3 regions of the Kribbella sp. NPDC005582 genome follow, and region 3 is predicted to be linked to each of the others. Evidence: riboswitches for the same ligand, from Rfam matches in the RefSeq annotation. Region 3 holds a riboswitch; each other region holds the start of a gene.
What was found. Region 3 has a riboswitch for cobalamin ahead of ABZS29_RS30340 (putative cobaltochelatase). Riboswitches for the same ligand answer to the same signal wherever they lie in the genome.

Region 1 (5,840 bases), on a different contig from region 3:
CATGTTCATGGCGATGCCGATCGTGCTGTTCCCGGCCTTCGCGACCGAGGTGCTGAAGGAACCGAAACTGCTCGGCGCTTTGTACAGCGCGGAAGCGGTCGGCGCGATGATCGCGACGCTCACCAGCGGCTGGACCCGCCGGGTCCATCACCATGGCCGTGCTGTGGTGATGGCGGCCGCCTGCTGGGGCGCGGCGATCGGGATCGCCGGACTGGCACCGAACATCTGGTTCGCGTTCGTCTTCCTCGCGTTCGCCGGTGCTGCCGATATGGTCTCCGGCCTGTTCCGGGGAGTGATCTGGAACCAGACGATCCCCGACGAAATGCGCGGCCGGCTGGCCGGAATCGAGATGCTTTCCTACATGCTCGGCCCGCTCGGTGGTCAGGCCCGGTCCGGTCTGGTCGCCGACCTGACCAGCGTCCGGACGTCGATCGTCAGCGGCGGCATCCTCTGCGTGGCCGGCGTCGCCGCCACCGGCGCCGCCCTGCGCGACTTCTGGCGGTACGACGCCCGCACCGACGAGCACGCCGTCCGCGAACGCGATCTCCGGGCCGCAGCCGAGGCCGACGAACCCTAACCCCCCGCCCCGCCCCACCCCGCCACCGAAGCCACCCTGCCCCGCCACCGAAGCCACCCTGCCCCGCCACCGAAGCCACCCTGCGAATGCGGGGAGTTGGCGGGCGAGTGTGAGAAGTGAGTTGCTGGTAAGGGTTTTCCGGCGACCATCTCCTCGCATTCGGTGGGTTTCCCGGTGTTTGGTGACTGAAGCCACCGTGCCGCGCGACTGAAGCCACCGTGCCGCGCGACTGAAGCCACCGTGCCGCGCGACTGAAGCCACCGTGCCGCGCGACTGAAGCCACCGTGCGGCGCGACTGAAGCCGGCGTGCGGCGCGACTGATGTCACCGTGCGGCGCGACTGAAGTCACCGTGCGAGCGGGGGGAGTTGGGGGCGAATGTGAGGAGTGGGGTGCTGGTAAGGGGTTTCCGGCGACACGGACCCCGCACTCGGGGGAGGCGGACGCGGCGTAGGCTTTGGCGCACTATGCGTATTCGTCCGGTAGTGCCGTTCGCTCTCGTTGCAGTGCTCGCATCTGGGTGCGGCGGTCCTGGGCAGGAGACCGCGCCGAGCGTGCCGCCGCTGGTCTCGATCAGTACGACGCCCACGGAGACGCCGTCTCCGTCGGAAACACCCAGCACGCCGCCGACCTCGAAGGTCGCCGACACGTTGTGCGTGCGGATGGATCAGCAGCTGGTGCAGACGACGCTGGGTGCTCCGATCGTGCAGATTCAGCCGAAGACGCCGCCGGCGGACTTCGGCGTACCGGCGACGTACGACGTGTGTCAGCTGGGGCTGAGCGCGAGTCCGAATGGGCCGGTGCTGCGGGTCGGAGTGTCGGTGCAGGCAGCCACCAAGGCGACGCTGGCCGCCGCGCAGAAGGCCCAGAAGTCTCAAATGGCGGTGGTTGGTGATGGTGGCTTCGGGGCTGACACGTTCGTCGTGTTCCTGCTGAAGGATCGGCTCTTCAAGGTCGCCGGACCCAAGGCCACACTCGCCAAGTACGTCGTACTGGCGCAGGAAGTGGCTCGACAGGCGGCGGGTCTGCCTGAGGCGGAGCCGTTGATCGCGCGGCCGGAGTGTGAGCGCGGTTCGTCGGCCGCCGCGAAGGTGATGGGGGCGCCCGCGTCGATCCGCCGGGATGGTCAGACCGAGCTCGGCGACCTGGTCTGCGGCTGGATCTCCGCGGACAGCGTGCTCTCCACCTCGGTACGCCGTACTCCGAAGGCGATCGCGCTGATGACGGCGATGCGGAAGACGCCGACCGCACAGGCGATCCCGCTCGGTGACGAGGGATATGTGGACACGGCGACCGGCCGGACCACGATCCGGATCGGCGACGACAAGCTGGTCGACCTGGTGCCGTTGCCGGCGCGGGCGATCAACCCGGACACGATGACGCAGTTCGCGCTCGCGATGCTCTCGCAGTACCGCTGAACCTGCGACTGAGTCGCCGATGTTACTGTGGCGGCGCCGTGGTGCTCGGGAAGCCGGTGTGATGCCGGCGCGGCCCTCGCCACTGTGATCGGGATGTCCGCCAGCCGTGTCCAACGCGGAAGTCACTGGCTATGCACTGCAAAGAGCAGGGTGCTGGGAAGACCAGGCCGGTGGACGCTGTACCCGTAAGCCAGGAGACCGGCCACGGCATGTGATCCGTCCACGAGGTGTTGGAGGAGCGGTCCCGTGCTGCGTAAGTCCCTTGTCCTTGTCGTGTTGCTGAGCCTGCTCGCCGGCTGCGGCACCGCCACCGCCGTCAATCCGCCCGGATCGACGACCACCGTGTGGAACTGCGGGATCGACGTCACCGTGAGCGGTCCGCCGAAGCGCGTCTTCGCGGCGTACCAGCCGGCGATCGAGATGGCACATGCGCTCGGGATCTCCGATCGCCTGGTCGGTACGGCGTACCTGGATGCCGAGGTGCTGCCGGAGTACGCGAGTGCTCAGGCCAAGGCGAAGTACTACAAGAACCTGCCCAGCCGCGAGGAGCTGCTGGCGGCGAACCCGGACTTCGTGCTGTCCGGCTTCAACGACGTATTCAGCGCCGGCGGTGGCAGCGACGAGAGCTTCGGGAGCCGCAAGAGCCTGGCCGAGCTCGGTGTCCAGACCTGGATCTTCAGCCCGCTCTGCCCGACCGCGGACGGCAAGGGTGACGAAGCGATCGACCCGGCGAGCGTCACGATGGACAACGTGTACGCCGATCTGCGCGGACTCGGCAAGCTGTTCGGGGTCGAGGCCCGCGCCGAGGACGTGATCGCGGACCAGGAGAAGCGGATCGCCGCGGTGTCGGCGAAGGTGAAGAACGCACCGAAGCCGACGGTCGCGATCCTGAGGCCTGGACTGGAAGGCGGCGGATTGACCGTCTCCGGTGGGCCGGACTTCGGGACGGTGCTGATCAAGCAGGCCGGCGGAATGAACGTCTTCGCCGATCTGACGGCCAAGCGGAACGTGAAGATCGGCGTCGAGGAGCTGATCAAACGCAACCCGGACTACATCCTGATCAGCGGGTGCTGCGATGCCGCGTTGACGCCGGCCTCTTCGCAGCCGGAGGTCGCGAAGATCCTGGCGAACCCGGCGTTGGCGAATCTCAAGGCGGTCCGCACCAAGCACGTCGTGCCGTGGCTGTTCGCGAATCACTCCGCCGGGGTGCGCGGTGCCTATGCGACCGAGGACATCGCCAAGACGATTCACGCCGACCTGTTCCAGTGAGGTGGCGTGCGGTCGGCCTGCTGCTCTGCATCGCCGTACTCGCGGTCTCGGTGCTGCTGTCGTTGAGTGTCGGGAACCAGCACTTCGGTGCGCATGACGTGTATCTGGCCTTGGCGGATTTCCGCGGGAGCGACAACGATCGGGTGATCCGGTATCTCCGGATGCCGCGGACGGGCGCTGGGTTGCTGGCCGGCGCGGCGCTCGGGTTGGCGGGTGCGTTGATGCAGGGCGTGACCCGCAATCCGCTGGCCGATCCGGGGATTCTCGGTGTGAACGCTGGTGCTGCGCTGGCAGTGGTTGCGGCCATCGGGGTGCTGGGCGTGCACAGCCTGACGGGGTATGTGTGGTTTGCGATGGGTGGCGCGCTAGTGGCGACAGTGGTCGTCTACCTGGTCGGCGCGATCGGGCGCGGTGGCGCGACACCGGTGAAGCTGGCGCTGGCTGGGGCGGCGATTTCGGCGTTGCTGGGGTCGGTCACATCGGCGATCACGTTGCTCGATCTGTCGACGCTGAACGAGTTCCGGTTCTGGGTGGTCGGGTCGCTCACGATGGCGACCGGTTCGGTGATCGGTCAGGCCGGACCATTCATTGCCGTGGGCATCGTTCTGGCGGTGGTGCTGGGGCGGTCGCTCAATCAGCTGGCGCTGGGTGACGAGTTGGCTCGTTCGCTGGGTACCCGGGTGATGGTGGTGCGCGTGGTGGCCGGGCTGGCTGTCGTTGTGCTGGCCGGTACGGCGACCGCGATCGCGGGGCCGATCGGGTTCCTCGGGCTCGCCGTACCGCATGTGGCGCGGACGCTCGTCGGTGCCGACTATCGGTGGATTCTGCCGTGGTCGATGGTGCTGGCGCCCGCCGTACTGTTGCTTGCTGATGTGGTCGGGCGATTGGTGGCGCGGCCGGATGAGCTGCAGGTCGGGATCATCACGGCGGTCATTGGCGCTCCGGTCTTCATCGCGCTGGTACGGCGGCGTCGGTTGGCGGCGCTGTGAGGACTGTGCGTCTCGGGCCGTTCTCTACTCGCGTCGATGTTGCTGGTGTGATCGGCTCGACTCTTGCGTGGGGGCTGACGCTGGCTGTCGGAGCGCTCTCGTTGACGCTTGGCGACTACCGGATCCCGTTGTCGTCGGTCATCGAGGCTTTGAGCGGGCACGGCACGTTGATCCTCAACGACATCGTGGTGAACGGCCGGCTGCCACGAGTGCTGGTCGGGATCGGCGTCGGTACGGCGTTCGGGGTGTCGGGGGCGATCTTTCAGCGGCTGGCCCGAAATCCGCTGGTGAGCCCGGACCTGATCGGGGTCAACGCCGGTGCGGCGCTGGCCGCCGTACTGATGATCACTGTGCTGGGGAGTGGGTGGATTCCGGGCGGTGCGTTGCTGGGGTCGCTGCTGGCAGCAACTGCTGTATATGTGTTGGCGTATCGGGATGGAGTTTCGGGGTATCGGCTTGTCCTGGTGGGCATTGGCGTGACGGCGATCATTGGGTCGATCACGGCGTACCTGTTGACGTTGGCTGATATCTACACCGCGAAGAGTGCGGCGCAGTGGCTGGCCGGGAGTCTCGCCGGGCGGAGTTGGTCGCACGTCGTACTGATCGGGGCGGCGTTGGTGGTCTTGCTGCCGGCGGCGCTCGCGGGCGGGCGACAGTTGCGCTTGCTGGAGCTTGGAGACGATCTGGCGCGGACGCTGGCTGGTCGGGTTGAGCTCTCCCGCGCGTTGCTGATCGCGGTTGGGGTTGCCCTTGCTGCGTTGGCGACGGCGGCTGCTGGGCCGATCGCCTTTGTTGCACTGGTCGCGCCGCAGCTCGCGCGTCGGCTGGTGGCCGAGCGGGTGGCCGGGTTGTTCGCTGCTGGTGCTCTTGGGGCGTTGCTGGTGGTGGCTTCTGATCTGATCGCGCGGCTGATCTTCGCACCGACCCAGCTGCCGGTCGGCATCGTGACCGCGTTCCTGGGTGCGCCGTACCTGCTGTTCTTGATGGCTCGCGCCAACCGCATCGGCCGGGGAGGCTGACATGACCGAACTCCGTACCAACCAACTGACTCTCGCGTACGACGGCCGCGCCGTGGTGCACGAGCTCTCGGTGGTGATCCCGCGGGAGCAGATCACCGTCATTGTCGGCGCCAACGCCAGCGGAAAGTCCACCCTGCTCCGCGGACTCGCGCGACTGCTCACGCCACGCGGTGGTGCCGTCTACCTCGACGACGTCAACCTGGCCAAGGTCAGCGCCGGTCAGTTGGCGACACAGCTGGGCATGCTGCCGCAGCAGCCGGTCGCGCCGGAGGGCATCACGGTGTCGGACCTGGTCGGTCGAGGCCGGCATCCGCACCAGCGCTGGTTCCGGCAGTGGTCTGTCGAGGACGAGCAGGTGGTGGACTCGGCCCTCGCCGCGACCGGCGTCGCCGACCTCGCCGACCGTTCGCTCGACGAACTCTCCGGCGGCCAGCGCCAACGCGTCTGGATCGCGCTGGCGCTGGCCCAGGACGCCGACACCATGCTGTTGGACGAACCGACCACGTTCCTGGACTTGGCCCACCAGCTAGAGATCCTGGACCTGGTCCAGGACCTCAATCGCCAGCACCA
Region 2 (5,840 bases), on a different contig from region 3:
CGCGCGGGGACTGGGGATCGGGACCGCTCTGACCGAGCGCTGCATCGAGCGGACCCGTGAGCTCGGCCTGCCGCGGCTGGTGCTCTGTTCTGCTGTCTATATGAAGCCTGCCCACCGCATCTACGAGCGGCTGGGCTTCTCCCGGCTGCCCGAGCGCGACTGGTCCCCGATTCCCGGTGTCGATCTCTACGCGTTCGCCCTGGACCTATGACCACGACGCCTGTCCGAGTGGAACTACCCCGGAGCGAGTGGGAGCCCTTCCAGCGCGCGCACGCTCAGCGAGTCGACGAACTCCTCGCCGGTCACCTCGCCCGCCGTGAGCGCCGGGAAGCGCATCCAGTCGAGGACTTCCTTTTCACGTACTACCCAACCCGGCCGAACCAGCTACGCATCTGGCATCCCGGCCCGGGGCTGCGGTTGCTCGAGGCCCCCGAGTACGCCGATCGCCGGGGCTACGTGGTTGTCGACGGTGCCGCGCAGCTCGACCCGGCCGAGATCGACCGGCGGGTGGACAGCATCCGGTGGATCCGCGCGCTACTCGCGTCCACCTTGGATCGGCAACCGCAGTTCGGCTGCTTCGGCTTGCACGAATGGGCGATGGTGTACCGGACGGACGCCGTACGGCATCAGAAGTGGCCGCTGCGATTGGGGGCCGAGGGCACCGATCAGGTGGTCGAGTCGCACAAGATCGGCTGCTCGCACTTCGACGCGTTCCGGTTCTTCACCGACGCGGCCCGGCCGCTGAACGTACTGCAGCCGACCCGCGAGGCGCAGCCGCAGCTGGAACAGGGCGGTTGCCTGCACGCCAACATGGACCTCTACAAGTGGGCCACCAAGCTCGCGCCGTTCACGCCGAGCTCGCTCGTCCTGGACTGCTTCGAGCTGGCCCACGACATCCGGACCCTCGACATGCGCGCCTCTCCTTATGATCTGGCGCCGCTCGGCTATCCGCCCGTCCAGATCGAAACCCCCGCCGGCAAGGCCGAGTACGCCGCCGCCCAGCGCACGTTCGCCGCCCGCGCCCGCCCGCTCCGCGAGCGACTCGTAGCCCTGTGCAACCAACTTCTGGACTAACCTCCGTCCATGGGAAAGATCGTCGCCATCGCTTTCGGGGTGTTGCTGACCGCGCTCGGCGCCGTCTGGGCCCTGCAGGGGCTCGGGTACCTGAAAGGCAGCTCGATGACCGGCAGTTCGCTGTGGGCCATCCTCGGGCCGATCGTCGCCGCGTTCGGTGTCTCGTTGCTGATCGTGGCGATCCGGGGGCCGCGCTCGAAGCGGTAGCCACCGTGCTTCAATTCCTAGCGTGACGAGCCAGACGACGGGGGCACGGACCCCGGCCAAGGTCGCTTTGATGATCGGCGCCCTCGGCGTCGTCTTCGGCGACATCGGGACCAGTCCGATCTACACGATCCAGACGATCTTCAATCCGGGCGACCCGCACCCGGTGGAGACCGCGCTGCCGAACGTCTACGGGATCATCTCGCTGATCTTCTGGTCGGTCACCATCATCGTGACGATCAAGTACGTGCTGCTCGTCCTGCGCGCCGACAACGACGGCGAGGGCGGCATCCTGGCGATGATCACCCTGATCCAGAACATCCCCCGGGCCAGCGGACGCCGGACGACGGTGATCCTGGCCGGGCTCGGGATCTTCGGCGCGTCGTTGTTCTTCGGCGACTCGATGATCACGCCGGCCATCTCCGTGCTGTCGGCGGTCGAGGGGGTGAAGGTGATCCAGCCCGGGCTGCACGCCTGGGTGGTGCCGATCACCGCGGTGATCATCATCGGCCTGTTCAGTGTGCAGAAGCACGGCAGCGGGCGGATCGGGCGCTCGTTCGGGCCGATCATGATCGTCTGGTTCGTGACGATCGCCGTCTGCGGAATCGGCGGCATCATCGACCACCCGAGCATCCTCAAGGCGCTCTCGCCGACGTACGCGCTGAGCTTCCTGACCGGCAACTTCGGCACCGCCTTCTTCGCGCTGGCGGCCGTCGTACTGGCGATCACCGGCGCCGAGGCCCTGTACGCCGACCTCGGGCACTTCGGCCGGCAGCCGATCACGCGGGCCTGGCTGTTCCTCGTTTTCCCGGCGTGCATCCTGAGCTACCTCGGCCAAGGCGCCCTGGTGCTCGAGGACCCGAACGGTTACACCAGCCCGTTCTTCCTGCTCGTGCCCGAGTGGGGCCGGATCCCGATGGTGTTGCTGGCGACGGCCGCGACCGTGATCGCCTCGCAGGCCGTCATCACCGGCGCCTTCTCGGTCGCCCACCAGGCCGTCCGGCTCGGCTACCTGCCGCGGCTGCGGATCCAGTACACGTCCACCGAGACGGCCGGGCAGATCTACGTCCCCTGGGTGAACTGGGCGCTGATGATCGCCGTACTGACGCTGGTGTTCGCGTTCGAGACCTCGGCCGCCCTGGCCTTCGCCTTCGGGATGGCGGTCACCGGGACGATCGTCATCAACTCGCTGCTGTTCTTCTACATCGTGCGGAACCACTGGCAGAAGCCGTTGTGGATGGTCATCATCGGCGCGGCCTTCTTCCTCTCGGTCGAACTGCTGTTCCTCGGCGCGAACCTGACCAAGTTCGTCCACGGCGCCTGGCTGCCGCTGCTGATCGCGGTCAGCGTCTTCACGGTCCTGACCACCTGGCAGCAGGGCCGCCAACTCGTTACCGCCAAACGCGAGCGCGAAGAAGGCCCGCTGCGCGAGTTCATCGACACCCTGCACGAGCGCCCGATGACCCGCGTCGACGGTACGGCGGTCTTCCTCAATCGCGGCAACACCACCGTGCCGCTGGCGATGCGTGCCAACGTCGAGCACAACCACGTCCTGCACAAGAACGTGGTGATCCTCTCCATCGAGACCATCACCGTGCCGCACGCCCCGGACGAGGACCGCATCGTCGTCGACGACCTCGGCTACACCGACGACGGCATCATCCACGTCACCGCCCGCCTCGGCTACGTCGAGAGCGCCGACGTCCCCGCGATCCTCAACCAGGCCGCCGCCCAGAGCACCGAACTCACCGTCGACCCCGACGACACCTCCTACTTCCTCTCCGCCATCGAACTCAAGCTCGGAGACACCCCCGGCCTCCCCCGCTGGCGCAAACACCTCTTCCTCGCGACCACCGCCATCACCGCCGACGCCGCCGAGTACTTCCACCTCCCCCGCGAACAGGTCGTCATCGTGGGGTCGCAGATCACCGTCTGACCAGGGCGTTTGACTTCACCGCACTCCAGAGGGAGACTTCGAACAGGTGTTCGAATAGATCTTCGAGTGGAGTGGTGCGGTCATGCCCGAGGCGTTCGACTGGGAGATCCTGCATCGGCCGTCGGCGATGGCCATGGTGCGGGGGCAGCTGGGGTTCAGTTGGATGGTGCTGTCCGGGCGGTTGGCGCGACTGACGGACGAGGAGTACTTCTGGCAGCCGCAGGGCGAGGCGCTCACCGTCGTGCGGCGGCACTACTCGGGGCATTACCGGCCACTCGGATCCGGCGAGTGGGTGGCGCAGTGGCCGGACGAGCCTGATCATCGGGGGCCGCGGACGATCGCCTGGCTGATCGCGCACCTGACCGAGACCTTCTTCGAGCGGTGGGAGTGGACGTTCGGGCCACGGCAGCAGAGCCGGACCGACATCACCTTGCACGGGAACGCGCGGGACGCGGTGGCGTGGCTGACGCACTGGGTGGAGGCGTGGCAGGAGGGGATCGCGTCGTTGCCGGAGGAGCAGGTGACGACCGTGGGGCTGAGTCAGGCCACCGAACTGGACGCCGGCGAACCGTTCGGGCACGTCGTACTGCGGCTCAACCGGGAGCTGATCCATCACGGTTCGGAGATCATGACGCTCCAGGACCTGTATGGCGTCGCGGCCTGAAGACCACAACATGTGGATGCGCGGCGTGTCGGCACCACTAGATATGGGGTCTGACTTAGAGTCTTCCTGCTGGCGGTCAGGGGAATCCGGTGTGAGTCCGGAGCTGCCCCGCAACGGTGAGCGGAGCCATGGAGTCGTGGCCGCGAGTCCGGATACCTGTCGCCGGCGTGTGCACCGCCGGTGCACGCGGTCCGAGACCTCGAGGGTGGGTCGCAGGGCGAGACGACAGCTTTCCGGCCGGTGCTGTCCGTCCCGTCATGCATGCCCTCCTGTGGTCGCGGTCCTCCGTACGCGCAGGGAGAGAAGAGCTTCTGTGACCATCGCTTCAACATCTCGCTCGGCTGCCGACGAGGCAAGCCGAGCGGCCCAGCTGACCGTCGTCCGCCGCGACGGCAGCAATACCGTGTTCGACCCGACCAAGATCTCGGTCGCCGTCACGAAGGCCTTCCTGGCCGTCGAGGGCAACGACGCCGGAGCCACCCACCGGGTCCGCGACCTGGTGGCCGACCTGACCGGCCGGGTCGTCGAGGCGCTGACGAGCCGCGGCGACGCCCGTCGCAGCGTCCAGGTCGAGGACATCCAGGACCAGGTGGAGCTGGCGCTGATGCGTGCCGATGAGCACCAGGTGGCCCGGGCCTACGTCCTGTACCGCGAAGAGCGTTCCAAGGCCCGCACGCCCGCCGACGCGGCCGAGCTGGCCACTACCAAGCCAGTCGTGTCGGTCCGCCAGGCCGACGGCACCCGCGTACCGCTCGACATCGAGCGGCTGCGTGTGATCGTCGCCGAGGCTGCCGCCGGGCTGGACTCGGTCGACCCCGAGCAGATCCTCAACGAGACGATCGGCTCGTGCTACGACGGCATCGCCCAGCACGAGGTCGAGCTGGCCCTCGTGATGGCTGCCCGGTCCTACGTCGAGACCGAGCCGCAGTACAGCTATGCCGCCTCTCGCCTGCTGCTCGACCAGATCCGCCGCGAGGCGCTCGGCCGAGTGCACGGCGAGCCCCGGCAGGCCAGCCAGGCCGACATGACCACGGCGTACGCCGAATACTTCCCGCGCTACCTCGCGACCGGGATCGAGGCCGGCCTGCTCGACCCCGAGCTGGCCACCTTCGACCTCGACCGCCTCGCCGCGGCGATCCGCCCCGAGCGCGATCTCGACTTCGCCTTCCTCGGCCTGCAGACGCTCTACGACCGCTATCTCCTGCACATCGACAAGACCCGCTTCGAGCTGCCGCAGGCGTTCTTCCTGCGGGTCGCGATGGGGATGGCGCTGCGCGAGGACGACCGCGAAGCCCGAGCGATCCAGTTCTACGAACTGCTCAGCTCGTTCCGCTTCATGTCCTCGACACCAACCCTGTTCAACTCCGGTACGACGCGCCCCCAACTCTCGTCCTGCTTCCTCACCACCGTGGACGACGACCTGGCCGGCATCTTCACCGGAATCCGCAACAACGCCCTACTCGCCAAGTACTCCGGCGGCCTCGGCAACGACTGGACCCCCGTCCGCGGCATCGGCGCCAAGATCCGCGGCACCAACGGCGAGTCGCAAGGCGTCGTACCGTTCCTGAAGATCGCCAACGACACCGCCGTAGCAGTCAATCAAGGCGGGAAACGTAAAGGCGCGGTCTGCGCTTATCTCGAGACGTGGCACGTGGATATCGAGGAGTTCCTCGATCTGCGGAAGAACACCGGGGACGAGCGGCGCCGGACGCACGATATGAACACGGCGAACTGGGTGCCGGATCTGTTCCTGCAGCGGGTCGAGTCGGACGGTCAGTGGACGTTGTTCTCGCCGGACGAGGTTCCCGATCTGCACGATCTGTTCGGGCCGGCGTTCGAGGCGGCGTACGAGAAGTACGAGGCGGCCGCGGACCGGGGTGAGATCCGCGTCTTCAAGCGGATGCGGGCGGTCGAGTTGTGGCGGCGGATGCTGACGGTGCTGTTCGAGACCGGGCACCCGTG
Region 3 (5,840 bases):
CGAGCACGTAGAGGTCGTGGGTCTCCGCAGCGATCCGGCGCTGGATCTCGCGCCAGCCTTCGACGGCATCGGCGGCGTGGTCCTCCTCGGTACCGGCCTTGCGCGACCAGCTCCAGCCCTCACCCATCTTGTGCCACTCGACCGGCCCGCCCTGACCGGTTGCCTCGTGCAACTGGCCGAGCGCCTTGAAGGCACTCTCCTCGCCGACCTTCCACTTCGCGCTCTTCACGAACTGGAAGACCCCGATGTTCCAGCCCTGGTTCCAGCCGCGCAGCGCCATCCCGAAGGCGGCGGTCGACTTCCCCTTCATCTCACCGGTGTGCACCATCAGCAGCGGCCGGTTCCGGCGCTGGCGAGTGGTCAGGCCGTCCTGCGGCACGACCTCCGGTTGTCCCTTCGGCATCAGGCCGCCTTCCGATCCGTCACCGCGCGTACAAGGTTGCCGGCGGCAACATCGCCGAGATCGAGGTACTCCGCTCCGAGGTCACCGGCGAGCTCACCGGCCAGTCCGAGCCGCACTCCGCGCCGCGGCTCGCAGTCGACGACCACGGTCGCGATCCCACGCTGAGCCAGCCAACCGGCCGCCTGCTTCGCGCGGGCGAACGCCTGGTCCCCATGGGTCGCCCGGCCATCCGTGACCAGCACGAGCAGCGGGCGTCGGCGTGGGTCGCGGATCGCCGCGATCCGCAGTACTTCCGCGGCCTGCAACAGTCCCTCGGCGAGCGGCGTACGGCCACCGGTCGGCAACGACTCAAGGCGCCGTACGGCGGTCTCGACGCTGCCCGTCGGCGGCAACGCGACGGTCGCCTCCGCACCGGCGAAGGTCACGAGGCCGACGGTGTCGCGGCGCTGGTACGCGTCGAGGAGGAGGGAGACGATCGCCGTCTTCACCTCGCTCATCCGGCGCTTGGTGCCCATCGACCCGGAAGCGTCCACGCAGAACAGCACGAGGTTCCCCTCCCGCCCTTCGCGCACCGACAACCGCACGTCACCCGCCCGCACCACCAGCCCACGCCGCCTCCGACCGGCACCACCCGCGCCGCCTTCAAAACCGTGCCTACCTCGAGCGTGCTGATGTGGTGCTGCGGCTCGGATCGTGGCCAGCAGGTGCGGCCGACCCGACTCACGTCCCACGCGTGCCCGATCACCCACCACTCGCCCGACCTCGGTGATCGCGCGCGACCGCCTACCAGCTACGCCTGCACCTGCGGCTTGCACGCTCAGCAGCCGCGCTTTGTACGGCTCCGAGCTGCCCGCAACGTCACCACTCGGCGCTTGCCCGGGAACCGACTGCTCGGTGCTCGCCGCGTCCGGTCCGTCGGAGGAGTCCGTCGGCTCGGGGTCGATGCCGCCGCCCGGTCCACCATCGTCCGGACCGCCGTCGGGATCGTCGTCCGGGTCCGGCGGAGGCGGCGTACTGTCTTGGATCGCTTGCTCGAGCTGGTCTTCGTCCATGCCGGGAGCATCGAACGGGTTGCGCCGGCGGCGGTGCGGGAGCGCGAGCTTGGCCGCCGCGCGGACGTCCTCGACCTCGACGACCGTCCGCCCGGACCACGCCGCGTGGGCGACCGCGGTCCGCGCGGTGACCAGGTCGGCGCGCATGCCGTCCACGTCGAACGACGCACAGATCTCGGCGATCTGCCGCAGCGCCGAGTCGGTCAGGATGACCTCGCTCAGCAGGTCACGTGCTTTCACGATCCGCTCGGCGAGCTCGCGCTGCGGGCCGTCGTACCGGGTGACGAAGGCGGCCGGGTCGGCCTCGTAGGACAGTCGCGCGCGCATCACCTCGACGCGTACGGCGGGGTCCCGGCTGGCGACCACGTCGACGGTCAGCCCGAACCGGTCGAGCAGCTGCGGGCGCAGTTCGCCCTCCTCCGGGTTCATGGTGCCGACCAGCACGAAGCGTGCCGGGTGCGTCACCGACACCCCGTCGCGCTCGACGGTCGCGCGGCCCATCGCGGCGGCGTCCAGCAGCACATCCACCAGGTGGTCGTGCAGCAGGTTGACCTCGTCGACGTACAGCAGGCCGCGGTGCGCGGCCGCCAGCAGTCCCGGCTCGTACGCCGTGACTCCCTCGGCCAGCGCCTTCTCCAGATGCAGCGATCCGAGCACACGGTCCTCGGTCGCGCCCACCGGCAGCTCCACCAGCCGTGCCGCCCGGCTCACCGTCTCCGGTGCATCGTGCGGTCCATCGGGGCAGTCCGCCGCAGGGGCCTCGGGGTCACAGGAGAAGCGGCACCCCGGTACGACGTCGACCGGGGGCAGGATCTCGGTCAGGGCGCGGACGGCGGTCGACTTCGCCGTACCCTTCTCGCCGCGGATCAGGACCCCGCCGATCGCGGGTGAGATCGTCGCGAGGATCAGCGCGAGCTGAAGGTCTTCCATGCCGACCACCGCGGTGAACGGAAAGCCGGTCGAGGGTGGCGCAGGCCGCATCAGCGGGGAATCCCTTCGTCAGCGGGTGTCCGCGCCCGCTTCGGCAGCTGGTACGCCGCAGGACCGCGGCGGACAGGGTGTGGATGTCCTGGCTTCCGGTTTCCCGGTCACAGTGGCGGGACCGCCCCGGAATCCCGGTTTCCCGGTCACCGGTGTTCCTCCACACCTGTCGGCCCGATCATGGCACACCCGGCCCGGCTGCTCAGCGACGAGGTCACACCCTCGTCTTTATAGGGTCGGCTCCATGATCAAGGCCTGTCTGAACGGTGACCGCACCCGCGCCGACAACCCCGGTGTCCCCATCACCCCGGCCGAACTCGCCGATGCCGCGGCGGCCGCCGTACAGGCTGGAGCGGACGCACTCCATCTGCACCCGCGCGGAGCCGACGAGCTGGAGAGTCTGCACTGGCCCGACATCCGCGCCGCCGTCGAAGCAGTCCAGGCAGCCTGCCCAGGCGTCCCGCTCGGCGTCTCGACCCGCGAGCCGATCGTCCCCGACCTCACCGAACGCCTCCGCCTGATCGCCGACTGGCAGCCCGGCCCCGACTTCGCCAGCGTCAACTTCCACGAACCCGGCGCCACCCAGGTCGCCGACCTCCTCCTCGCCCGCGGCATCGCCGTCGAGGCCGGCCTCTTCACCCCCGAAGCCGCCGCCACCTACCTCGCCTGGTCCGGCCCCACCCACCGCATCCTGATCGAAGCCATCCCCGGCATCTCCCCCGGCCCCGACGGCCCCACCGCCGCCCAAACCATCCTCGCCGCCCTCCCCACCACCGACATCCCCGTCCTGGTCCACGGCGAAGCCCACTGGACCTGGCCCACCCTCCACTGGGCCCGCACCCAAGGCCACCACCTCCGCCTAGGCCTCGAAGACACCCTCACCACCCCCCACGGCGACCCAGCCACCTCCACCGCCCACCTCTTCAGCTACCTCTGATCTTCCGAAGAACAGGACGTATAACCCCGCTACCTGGCCCCCGGAGCCTGACGCCGGCGCTCCATCGGCCACAGTGGGCGTATACGTCCTGTCGGTAGGAGACCTGTAACTCCGGCGGCGTCTGCTGACTTCCAGTCACCATCGCGGTGATCCCGCCTCGCTGTACTGCTCGACGTACAGATTCACCGGTACGACGACAGTCGTTTGGCCAGTGCGTTGGCGGCGTCCTCGTCGGGGAGTACGCCGATGCCGGTCAAGGGGCTGACGGTGACGTAGCCGGCTTGGAGCAGGGCCATGTCGCTGGCGGCGGGGAGGTCGGAGCGGGTCGGCTCCAGAGTGACCATCGGTTCGCCGGTCGGGGCCGTGGTACCGATCAGGCGCGAGTACTTGATCGGGGCCAGCGTCGCGTGGCGGACGCCCGCGAGTGCGTCGAGTGGGCGGTCCGGGACGTTCAAGGTCAGGACGGTCCCGGCCGGTTCGGAGGCGATCCAGTTCAGAGCCTCGGCGGCCATCGTGGCTGCCGTCTTCCAGTGCTCCGGGACCTCGCTGTCGATGCTGACCGCGATCGCCGACACACCCTGCGCGGCTGCGGTGAGCGCTGCGGCCACTGTGCCCGAGTGAAAGATCGGTACGCCGAGATTGGCGCCACGGTTGATCCCGGACAGCACCAGGTCCGGCGGCGGCCCGAAGGAACCGAGGGTCGCGAGCGTCACTGCGAGGGCCGGTGTCCCGGCGACCCCGCAGTACGCGATGCCGTGCTCGTCTTCGGTCACAGTGCGGATCGGGCGATCGACCATGCCGGCCCGGGCGGAGCCGACGCCGCTCTGGTCGTCCAGCGGGGCGACCACGAGTACGTCGTGCCCCAGCTCGGCGATCACCGGCGCAAGCGCGCGGATGCCGGGTGCCTGGTAGCCGTCGTCGTTGGTGATCAGGATCCGCGCCATGGTTTTACCCAATCAGCCGCGGTCCTCGATGTCACCCTCTGTCTCAAGGACTGCGTTCCGCAGGGTCTCCAACGCCTCGGGCGAAGGCTCGGCCCACAACCCGCGCTGGGCCGCCTCGAGCAGGCGCTCGGCGATCCCGTGCCGGGCCCATGGGTTGGACTTGCGGAAGAACTCCGCCATCTCCGGATCCGCGACGTACTCGGTGGTGAGCGTCTCGTACATCCAGTCGTCGACCACGCCGGCGGTCGCGTCGTATCCGAAGAGGTAGTCGACGGTCGCCGCCATCTCGAAGGCGCCCTTGTAGCCGTGCCGCCGCATCGCTGCCATCCAGCGCGGGTTCACGACGCGCGCCCGGAAGACGCGCTTGGTCTCCTCTTCCAGCGTCCGGGTCCGAACCTGCGCCGGTACGGCGGAGTCCCCGACATAGGCCTTCGGGTTGGAACCGGTCAGGTGCCGGACCATCGCGATCATGCCGCCGTGGTACTGGAAGTAGTCGTCGGAATCCATGATGTCGTGCTCACGGGTGTCCGCGTTCTTGGCCGCGACCTGGATCCGGGCGTAGGCCCGCTCCATCGAGCCGCGCGCCTCGGCGCCGTCCAGGCCCTTGCCGTACGCGTAGCCGCCCCAGACCGCGTAGACCTCGGCCAGCTCGGCGTCGGTGCGCCAGTTCCGCGCGTCGACGAGCGGCAACAACCCAGCCCCGTAAGACCCCGGCTTCGACCCGAAGACCCGCGCCGTCGCCGACCGTACGTCGTTGCCCGCGGCAACGTCAGCGTCGACGTGCGCGCGGAGGTAGTTGTCGGCGGCATCTTCGTCCAGCGCGGCGACTGTGCGGACCGCTTCGTCGAGCATCGCGACGACGTGCGGGAACGCGTCCCGGAAGAAGCCGGAGATCCGGATCGTCACATCGATCCGCGGCCGGCCGAGCTCAGCCAGATCGACCACCTCGAAGCCGGTGACACGGCGGGATGCCTCGTCCCAGACCGGGCGGCAGCCGAGCAGCCACAGCACCTCGGCCAGGTCGTCGCCCTGGGTCCGCATCGCCGACGTACCCCAGACCGTGAGGCCGACCGAGCGTGGCCACTCCCCCGTCTCGGTCTTGTGCCGGGCCAATAGCGAGTCGGCCAGCGCGACACCGACGTCCCAGGCGTTCCGGCTCGGGATCGCCTTCGGATCGACGGCGTAGAAGTTGCGGCCGGTCGGCAGCACGTTCACCAGGCCGCGGGTCGGCGAACCCGAGGGACCGGCCTCGACGAAGCGCCCATCCAGCGCGCGCAGCACGTTCGTCAGCTCATCGGTGGTTCGCGCCAGCCGCGGCACCACCTCGGTGGCGGCGAAGGTCAGCGACGACTCGACGCCGACCGACTGCCGACCGATCACCTCGGCGACGACGACCGGAACCTTGGCCGCGTCCCAACTCAGCGTCTCCATCGCGACGACCAGTTTGCGGGCGACCGCTTCCAGGATGTCGACGCCGTCGGCGCCACTGACCGCCGGCAGGTCGGCGAGCGTCGCGAGATCGG

Region 1: another riboswitch for cobalamin. It lies ahead of ABZS29_RS28280 (ABC transporter substrate-binding protein); the one in region 3 lies ahead of ABZS29_RS30340 (putative cobaltochelatase).
Region 2: another riboswitch for cobalamin. It lies ahead of ABZS29_RS32685 (ribonucleoside-diphosphate reductase subunit alpha); the one in region 3 lies ahead of ABZS29_RS30340 (putative cobaltochelatase).

What each region holds. Positions count from the first base shown of each region.
Region 1 covers NZ_JBEXCU010000005.1:392,944-398,783, forward strand. The annotation lists gene ABZS29_RS28270 (MFS transporter) at 1-577, shown strand, start outside; gene ABZS29_RS28275 (hypothetical protein) at 1,043-1,993, shown strand; cobalamin riboswitch at 2,005-2,215, shown strand; gene ABZS29_RS28280 (ABC transporter substrate-binding protein) at 2,240-3,262, shown strand; gene ABZS29_RS28285 (iron chelate uptake ABC transporter family permease subunit) at 3,259-4,251, shown strand; gene ABZS29_RS28290 (iron chelate uptake ABC transporter family permease subunit) at 4,299-5,270, shown strand; gene ABZS29_RS28295 (ABC transporter ATP-binding protein) at 5,272-5,840, shown strand, end outside.
Region 2 covers NZ_JBEXCU010000007.1:177,809-183,648, forward strand. The annotation lists gene ABZS29_RS32660 (GNAT family N-acetyltransferase) at 1-211, shown strand, start outside; gene ABZS29_RS32665 (3-methyladenine DNA glycosylase) at 208-1,074, shown strand; gene ABZS29_RS32670 (hypothetical protein) at 1,084-1,281, shown strand; gene ABZS29_RS32675 (potassium transporter Kup) at 1,304-3,214, shown strand; gene ABZS29_RS32680 (DinB family protein) at 3,297-3,878, shown strand; cobalamin riboswitch at 3,935-4,057, shown strand; gene ABZS29_RS32685 (ribonucleoside-diphosphate reductase subunit alpha) at 4,192-5,840, shown strand, end outside.
Region 3 covers NZ_JBEXCU010000006.1:218,580-224,419, reverse strand. The annotation lists gene cobO (cob(I)yrinic acid a,c-diamide adenosyltransferase) at 1-403, opposite strand, end outside; gene ABZS29_RS30340 (putative cobaltochelatase) at 403-2,436, opposite strand; cobalamin riboswitch at 2,497-2,642, opposite strand; gene ABZS29_RS30335 (3-keto-5-aminohexanoate cleavage protein) at 2,681-3,373, shown strand; gene surE (5'/3'-nucleotidase SurE) at 3,556-4,317, opposite strand; gene cobN (cobaltochelatase subunit CobN) at 4,330-5,840, opposite strand, start outside.